Regions from separate parts of the Bradyrhizobium sp. RDM12 genome, predicted to be linked through region 1. Evidence: riboswitches for the same ligand, from Rfam matches in the RefSeq annotation. Region 1 holds a riboswitch; the other holds the start of a gene.
What was found. A riboswitch is a leader RNA that binds a small molecule or an ion and turns the genes downstream of it on or off. The one in region 1 is predicted to bind S-adenosylmethionine.

Region 1 (4,416 bases):
CCGGGCGTTGGCACAGTTCGTGATCGACGCTGCCCATCTGGGGCCGGCCCAGCAGCAAAATTGAGGTCTAGCGTTAATGAGTTCTCTCCGCCCTTTTGGCCGGTCGACATGGCTGGCCGCGCCCGCAGCGGCGGCGCTGCTGATGCTGACGCCTGTGGAGCAGGCACCTGCTCACGCTCAGGCTGCCCAGGCGACGCCCGCGCCGCAGCAGACTGCTAATCCCGCACCGGCATCACCGTCCCAGACCACGGTCGCCGCGACCGGTCAGCAGGCGACCGATCAGCGCGGCCTCACCTCGCGCGCCATCGACAAGGTGAAGCAGGTCGCGAAATCCGCCGGCGACATTTTCAGCCGCGTGCCGTGTCTCGCGCCGAGGGGCGGCTCCAAGACGATGGGCTCGCTGCCGCATGTCGCGAACAAGCTCGTGGCCGGACAGCCCGTCGTCATCGTTGCGTTCGGCTCGTCGTCGACGGCGGGTTACGGCGCGAGCTCGCCGGACTTCAACTATCCGAACCGTCTCGCCGCGCAGCTGCGCCGGCAATATCCCACCGCTGACATCACCGTTATCAATGCCGGTGTCGGCGGCGAGGATGCGCCCGAGATGATGAAGCGGCTCCAGAAGCAGGTGATCGACGTCCATCCGGATCTCGTGATCTGGCAGGTCGGCACCAACGCCGTGCTGCGCAACCTCGATCCCGGCGATACCGCCAAGATCGTCGAGGACGGCATCACCCGTATCCAGGCCGCCGGCGATGCCGACGTCGTGCTGGTCGACCCGCAATATTCACCGCGCGTCACCGAGCGTCCGGAAAGCGCAAGCAAGATGGTGAAGCTGCTCGGCAAGATCGCCGAGCTTCGTCACGTCGGCATCTTCCCGCGCTTCCAGGTGATGCGCGACTGGCACGAGAAGCAGGCGCTCCCGGTCGAGAGCTTTGTCATTGCCGACGGCCTGCACATGAACGATTGGGGCTATGCCTGCTTCGCCCAGCTGCTCGGCGACGACATCATCCGCTCCGTCGGCCAGATCAAGCTGGGCGTGAACGTGCCCGCGGACGTGCGGACGTATCGGCCGATGTGATCTCGTAGGGTGGGCAAAGGCGCGCTCTTCGCGCGCCGTGCCCACCATCTATCGGCAGTATGATCGTGAACGGAGGGCACGCATTCGCTTTGCCCATCCTGCGAAACCGAGCTCCTGGCTCGCTCACGCCTTCTCCAGCGCCGCCGTCAGATCCTCGATCAGATCATCCGCATGCTCGAGCCCGGCCGAGAAGCGGATGAAGCCTTCGCTGATGCCGAGCGCGGCGCGATCTTCGAGCTTCAGCCGCTGATGCGTCGTGGTCGCCGGATGCGTGACGAGGCTCTTGGCGTCGCCGAGATTGTTGGAAATCTTCGCGAGCTTGAGCTCGTTGAGCACGCGGAACGCACCCTGCTTGCCGCCCTTGACCTCGAAGCCGACCAGGGTCGAGCCGCCGCGCATCTGCTTCTTCACCAGCGCTGCCTGCGGATGATCGGCGCGGCCGGGATAGACCAGCCGCGAAATTTTCGGATGGCTCGCCAGCACGTCGGCGATGCGCGCCGCGGTCTCCGTCTGCGCGCGCACGCGCACGCCGAGCGTCTCCAGGCCCTTGAGCAGGACCCAGGCATTGAACGGCGAGATCGACGGTCCGGTCTGGCGCATGAAATTGTGAATGTGTTCGGCGATGAAGGCTTCCGAGGACAGGATGATGCCGCCGAGACAACGGCCCTGGCCGTCGATGTGCTTGGTCGCGGAATAGACCACGACGTCGGCGCCGAGCGCGAGCGGGCTCTGCCAGATCGGGGTGGCGAACACGTTGTCGACGACGAGCCGCGCGCCGCCGCTGTGCGCGATCTCGGCAATCCCGGGAATATCGAGCACGTCGAGCGTCGGATTGGTCGGGCTCTCCAGGAAAAACGTCTTGGTGTTCGGCTTCAGCGCACGCTGCCACTGGTCGAGATCGAAACCGTCGACCAGCGTGGTCTCGATACCGTAGCGCGGCAGCAGATCCTGAATGACGTAGAGACACGAGCCGAACAGCGCACGCGATGCGACGACGTGATCGCCGGCCTTCAACGGCGCCAGGATGGCGGTCGTCACCGCGGCCATGCCTGTTGCGGCCGAGCGGGCGGCCTCCGCTCCTTCGAGCTCGATCATGCGCCGCTCGAACATCGCAATCGTCGGGTTCGAATAGCGCGAATAGATGAAGCCGGGGTCCTCGCCCTTGAACCGCGCCTCGCACTCCTCGGCGGTGTTGTAGACGTAGCCCTGGGTCAGGAACAGCGATTCCGACGTCTCGCCATATTGCGAGCGCAGGGTGCCGGAATGAACCAGGCGGGTTTCGGGACGATATTGGGTGGCGGACGCCGGGGACTTCAACATAGAACCTCCTCTGCGTGACCATCGAAAATGGTCACAAAAAAACCGGCCTGGATATCTCCACGGGCCGGGATCACAGAGGTCCCCGGCCTGTTTAGCGACTTATTTAACGTGGCTGCAAGCCGGCCGGCTCAAATCACCACGGGATAAGTCATGCTCATATTCCGCAATGCCCTTTCCGTCAAGACAGCCATCGGCTAGCCGTAAAAAACTGTATCTTCGGCATGTCCGGATGCATTCGACCCCTGATGAGGACCCCCGGTTGACGTTCACGGTTGCCGCCGACGCCAATGGTATCCTGCCCGACCGCATGATCGCGGCGATGGCGGAGGCGGGGCTTATCCTGCCCGCCTACGATTTCGTCGAAAGCCAGATCCAGCCGGCGAGCCTCGATTTGCGTCTCGCCGACGTCGCCTACCGCGTGCGCGCGAGCTTCCTGCCCGGCCCCGGCGCCACCGTTGCCGAGCGCATCGACGAGTTGAAGCTGCACGAGTTCAGCCTTGCCGACGGCGCGGTGCTCGAGACCAACTGCGTCTACATCGTGCCGCTGCTCGAAAGCCTCGCGCTGCCGCCGGAGATCGTCGCGGCTGCGAACCCCAAGAGCTCGACCGGCCGGCTCGACGTCTTCACCCGCGTGATCGCCGACGGTACCCGCCGTTTCGACATGATCGGCGCCGGCTATCACGGCCCGCTCTATGCCGAGATCAGCCCGAAGACGTTTCCGGTGCTGGTCAGCGAGGGCTCGCGGCTGTCGCAGGTGCGCTTTCGAACCGGTGACGCCATCCTCGATGCCGACGAGCTCGATGCGTTGCATGCGTCCGAGCGCCTCGTCGATGTCGACGATGCGGATCTTGCCGGCGGCGTCGCCGTCTCGGTCGATCTCTCCGGCGCAAACGGCACGGGCTTCGTCGGCTACCGCGCCAAGCGCCACACTGGCGTGGTCGATGTCGATCGTCGCTCCGGCTACGCGGTGGAAGATTTCTGGGAGCCGATCTCGGCCCGTCCCGACGGCAGCCTGATCCTCGATCCCGGCGAGTTCTATATTCTCGCCTCCAAGGAAGCCGTGCAGGTGCCGCCCGATTACGCCGCGGAGATGGTGCCGTTCGATCCTTTGGTCGGCGAATTCCGCGTGCACTATGCCGGATTCTTCGATCCCGGATTCGGCTATGCCGGCGCCGGTGGCCAGGGCGCGCGCGCCGTACTGGAAGTGCGCTCGCGCGAAGTGCCGTTCATCCTCGAGCACGGCCAGATCGTCGGCCGCCTCGTCTACGAGAAGATGCTGGCCCGCCCCGACGCCATGTACGGCCAGCGCATCGGCTCCAATTACCAGGCGCAGGGCCTCAAGCTGAGCAAGCACTTTCGGGTGTAGCTGTATCCGCGTCCTTCGCTGTCATTCCTCGCGAAGGCGGGGAATCCAGTACGCTGCGGCCTCTCGATTCAATCACAGCCCTCTCTGGAATACTGGATCGCCCGGTCTTCGCCGGGCGATGACAGCGAGTGCGTGCCTGGTTGCGTCACCCCATCCGCGATGACACACTCCCGCAAAACAACAAGCCGGGAGTGAGCATGACCGCAGCAGACGCCGGGCAGGATGCCCAATGGAAACGCTGGCGCGCGGTCGCCGACCTCTACCACGCCTATTTCACCGGCCTCATCCTCACCGTGGTCACGCGGCGCGGCGTGGCGGACGCTGCCGAATTCGTCTTTCGCGTGTTCCGCCGTCAGCAGCAGGAGCGCTTCCTGCCGGGCTTGCAAAAGCTTGGGCTCAGCCATCTGCCGCCGGCGGTCGCGGCCGCGCAATATCACTATCTCTCCAACTGGATCGGCGGCGTCCACGTCGAATACATGTACGAGAGCGATACCAAAGCCTGGATCCGGTATCCGCCGCCGCGCTGGATCTGGAAGGGCACCGCGATCTGCGGCGTGCCCGGCGAGGTCTCGCGCGCGATGCTGCGCGGCTGGCACGCCAACAACGGCGCTGCGCTCGGTGATCTCCGCCTGGGCTTCGTCTGCACCAAGCA
Region 2 (4,416 bases), 1.1 Mb from region 1:
CGGATCGCTTCGCTGCGCTCGCAATGACGGGAAACTACTTTCCCTGTCCTCGCGTGAGCAAAAACACGCCCTGCTCACCGAACAGATTCCACACCCACCACGGCAGCCGCAGCCGCAGCGGCCGGCCGTAGAGGTCGAGCGCCTCGGCGCGCTCCATCTTGACGTGGATTTGGTCACAGAGCTCGACGAAATCCTTGATGGTGCAGAAATGGATGTTGGCGGTGTCATACCAGCTCGCCGGCAGATTCTCCGTGCGGGGCATGTGACCGCCGACCAGGAGCTGCAGGCGCATCCGCCAGAAGCCGAAATTAGGGAACGACACGATGGCCCGGCGGCCGATGCGCAGGAGATTCTCCAGCACGACCTTGGGCTGCCGCGTCGCCTGCAGCGTCTGCGACAGGATCACGTAGTCGAAGGCGTCGTCGGGATAGTTGACGAGGTCGGTGTCGGCGTCGCCCTGCACCACCGCGAGGCCTTTTGCCACGCAGCGGTTGACGCCCTCGCGCGACAGTTCGATCCCGCGCCCGTCGATGCCGCGGGTCTCCAGCAACTGAAGCAGATCGCCCTCGCCGCAACCGACGTCGAGGACTTTCGAGCCCGGCTTGACCATCTCGGCGACCAGCAGATGGTCGGCGCGAAACGGGCCGGACTGATCCGTCGCCAAGCCGCCCAGCGGCAGCACTTCCTGCCCAGACATCGCTAATCGTCCTTGCCGGTGAGCCCGCGCGCCTTGCCTGCCGATTGCAGGAAGGCGCGGGAGATGTCGAAGAATTCAGGCACGTCGAGCAGGAAGGCATCGTGGCCGCGATCGGTCTCGATCTCGGCGAACGACACCCGTGCGCTCGACGCGTTCAGCGCATGCACCAGCGCACGGGATTCCGAAGTCGGGAACAGCCAGTCGCTGGTGAACGAGACCACGCAGAAGCGCGTCTCGATTCCGGCGAACGCCTTCGCCAGCACACCACCATGGTCGCCGGCGATGTCGAAATAGTCCATCGCGCGCGTGAGATAGAGATAGGAGTTGGCGTCAAAACGCTCGACAAAGGACGAGCCCTGATAGCGGAGATAGGACTCGACCTGGAAATCGGCATCGAACGAGAAGGTTGGCAGTTCGCGGTCCTGCATGCGGCGGCCAAACTTGCGATGCAGCGCGGCGTCCGAGAGATAGGTGATGTGCGCAGCCATGCGCGCGACCGCGAGGCCGCGATGCGGATGGATACCCTGATCGGCGTAGGCGCCATTGTGCCAGTCGGGATCGGCCATTACGGCCTGACGACCGAGCTCGTGGAAGGCGATGTTCTGCGCCGAGTGCCGCGTCGAACAGGCGATCGCCAGCGCCGAGTAGACGCGCTTGGGATAGGCCGCAGTCCATTGCAGCACCTGCATGCCACCCATCGAGCCGCCGACGACGGCGAACAGCGTGTCGATGCCAAGCCGGTCGATCAGCATCGCCTGCGCGCGCACCATGTCGGGGATGGTGATGACGGGGAAATCCAGGCCCCACACCTTGCCGGTTGCGGGATTGATCGAAGCCGGGCCAGTTGAACCCATGCAGCCGCCGATCACGTTGGAGCAGATGATGAAGTAGCGGCTGGGATCGAGCGGACGGCCGGGGCCGACCAGCGTCTCCCACCAGCCGGACTTGCCGGTGACGGGGTGCACATTGGCGACGTGCTGATCGCCGGTCAGCGCATGGCAGATCAGCACGGCGTTTGAGCGATCGGCGTTGAGCTCGCCATAGGTCTTGTAGGCGATCTGGAACGGGGTGAGATCGATGCCGCAATCGAGCCGCAGCGGCTGGTCGGCGCCGAACTGCGCGACCTCTGAACTCGGATGATCGACCTCATGCGACCGATCGTCGGCACTGATCGCGGGACTGGGAATCGATTTGACGCCAACCATCTCTGACCATCGACCTCGTTTGCGATCGGACTTCAGATCGCGACTGACATCAGGCCATGAAAAACCCGGCCTGAACGATAGGTTCGGCCGGGATCGGAAGCGTCCCCGGCCTGTTTAGCGAGTTTTTTAACGTGGCTGCAAGCCGGCCGGCTCAAATGACCACGGAACAGGCAAAAACCTACTGGCTTGGGCGCTTTTCGTCAAGTCGCGGTCCGGATCAGCCAAATTTGCCCCCGTGCCGCCGGCCGAAACCACCCTGACTTCTCTTTGCATTTCTCTTTGCTTTCGCCGCCTATCCTGCCTAATCAGAACCTCGACGGCAGCCTCTCGACAGCACCTCGCAACAGCACCTCGCAGATATGTCCCAACGTCCGCCCGCGCCACCATCACTCCAGGAATTGCGCAAGGAGATCGATGCGATCGACGAGGGCATGCATCGCCTGTTGATGCAGCGCGGCGACATCATCGACCGCCTGATCCAGGTGAAGCAGACCCAGGAGGTCGGCTCGGCGTTCCGCCCGGCGCGCGAAGCCTCCATGATGCGTGACATCGTGCAACGCCATCGCGGCATCCTGCCGCTCGACACGGTCGAGAGCATCTGGCGCGTCATCATCTCCACTTTCACCTATGTCCAGGCGCCGTTCTCCGTGCATGCCGACATCTCAGTGAGCGAGCCGGCGATGCGCGATTCCGTGCGCTTCCATTTCGGCTTCACAGTCCCTTACGTCGCGCATTTCAGCGCGCAGGCCGCGGTCGAAGCGGTGGCGAAATCCAAGGGCGATCTGGCGCTGGTCTCGGCGACCTCGAGCCGCACGCCGTGGTGGCTGGAGCTGGAAGCGGACGGCGCGCCAAAAATCATCGCGCGACTGCCCTTCGTCGAGCGCGCCGACCATCCGGCCGCACTGCCGGTGTTCGCGATCTCGCGCGTCGCCGACAGCGCTGTGGTGACAGAGGTCGAGACCTTCAGTGTGCGAGTCTCGGGGTGGAACGCCGAGGTCGCACGCGCCCTGTCGCCGCTTGCCGAGATCGTGGCGGTGCCCGATACCGCCTTCGATGGCGCGGCGCTGCTGGTCTCGGTCACGAGCGCCACCAGCATCGACAAAATCAGGGCTGCCCTGATCGAAGCAGGAGCCTCGGTGCGCTCCACGGCCCTCGTCGGCAGCCACGCAACGCGCTATACGGTGCCCCCGACCGGGTCGAAATCGTAAATCGCGAACAGATCTGGCCTATCCGGAGTTGAAGATGTCCCGCCCCGTGCCGAATCCCGGCATTCTCGATATTGCGCCCTACACGCCTGGCAAGAGTCCGGTCGCGGAGCCGGGCCGCAAGGTGTTCAAGCTGTCGGCCAACGAGACGCCGTTCGGACCCTCGCCCAAGGCGATCGAGGCCTTCAAGCGCGTCGCGGATCATCTGGAAGACTATCCCGAAGGAACCTCGCGCGTGCTGCGCGAGGCGATCGGCCGTTCTTTCGGGCTCGATCCGAACCGCATCATCTGCGGTGCCGGCTCGGACGAAATCCTCAACCTGCTCGCCCACACCTATCTCAGCCACGGCGACGAGGCGATCTCGACCACACACGGCTTCCTGGTCTACCCGATCGCGACCATGGCGGTCGGCGCCAAGAACGTGATCGCGGCGGAGAAGAACCTGACCTGCGACGTCGATGCCATCCTCAAGGCGGTGACGCCGAAAACGAAGCTGGTCTGGCTCGCCAATCCCAACAACCCGACCGGCACCTATATCCCGTTCGACGAGGTCAAGCGCCTGCGTGCCGGCCTGCCGTCGCACGTGTTGCTGGTGCTGGATGCCGCCTATTGCGACTACGTCTCGCGCAACGACTACGAGATGGGGATCGAGCTCGTTGCGACCACCGAGAATACGGTGGTGACGCATACCTTCTCCAAAATCCACGGCCTCGCCGCGCTGCGTATCGGCTGGATGTTCGGCCCCGAGCACATCATAGACGCGATCAACCGCATCCGCGGTCCGTTCAACGTGTCGACGCCGGCCATGTACGCCGCCGTCGCCGCGATCGAGGACACCGCGCATCAGGCGATGTCGAAGCAGTTCACCGAGACCTGGCGCAACTGGCTGACCGAGGAGATCACCAGGCTCGGGCTGAAGGTGACGCCGGGCGTCGCCAATTTCGTGCTGATCCATTTCCCGCAAGAAGGCAAGACATCGGACGCGGCCGATGCCTATCTCACCAAGCGTGGCCTCGTGCTGCGCGCGCTGAAGAACTACGGCCTGCACCATGAACTGCGCATGACTATCGGCACCGAAGAGGCCAACCGCCTCGTCGTCGACGGCTTGCGCGACTTCATGGCCGGCAAATGAGCGTGGATCCGCACTTCAAGCGCGTCGCGCTGATCGGCTTCGGTCTGATCGGCGGTTCGATCGCGCGTGCTGCCAAGCTTCAGGGCCTGGCTTCCGAGATCGTCACCACCGCGCGCTCGGAGAAGACGCGTGCGCGGGTGCTCGAGCTCGGCATCGTCGACCAGGTCGTGGCGACCA

Region 2: another riboswitch for S-adenosylmethionine. It lies ahead of metX (homoserine O-acetyltransferase MetX); the one in region 1 lies ahead of ACTGJ9_RS03560 (O-succinylhomoserine sulfhydrylase).

What each region holds. Positions count from the first base shown of each region.
Region 1 is NZ_CM133064.1:737,284-741,699, reverse strand. Features, by position in the region: gene ACTGJ9_RS03570 (SGNH/GDSL hydrolase family protein) at 1-64, shown strand, start outside; gene ACTGJ9_RS03565 (SGNH/GDSL hydrolase family protein) at 77-1,078, shown strand; gene ACTGJ9_RS03560 (O-succinylhomoserine sulfhydrylase) at 1,202-2,398, opposite strand; SAM riboswitch at 2,469-2,548, opposite strand; gene ACTGJ9_RS03555 (2'-deoxycytidine 5'-triphosphate deaminase) at 2,628-3,764, shown strand; gene ACTGJ9_RS03550 (hypothetical protein) at 3,962-4,416, shown strand, end outside.
Region 2 is NZ_CM133064.1:1,864,737-1,869,152, reverse strand. Features, by position in the region: gene metW (methionine biosynthesis protein MetW) at 35-697, opposite strand; gene metX (homoserine O-acetyltransferase MetX) at 700-1,902, opposite strand; SAM riboswitch at 1,996-2,075, opposite strand; gene ACTGJ9_RS08900 (chorismate mutase) at 2,262-3,110, shown strand; gene hisC (histidinol-phosphate transaminase) at 3,145-4,239, shown strand; gene ACTGJ9_RS08890 (prephenate/arogenate dehydrogenase family protein) at 4,236-4,416, shown strand, end outside.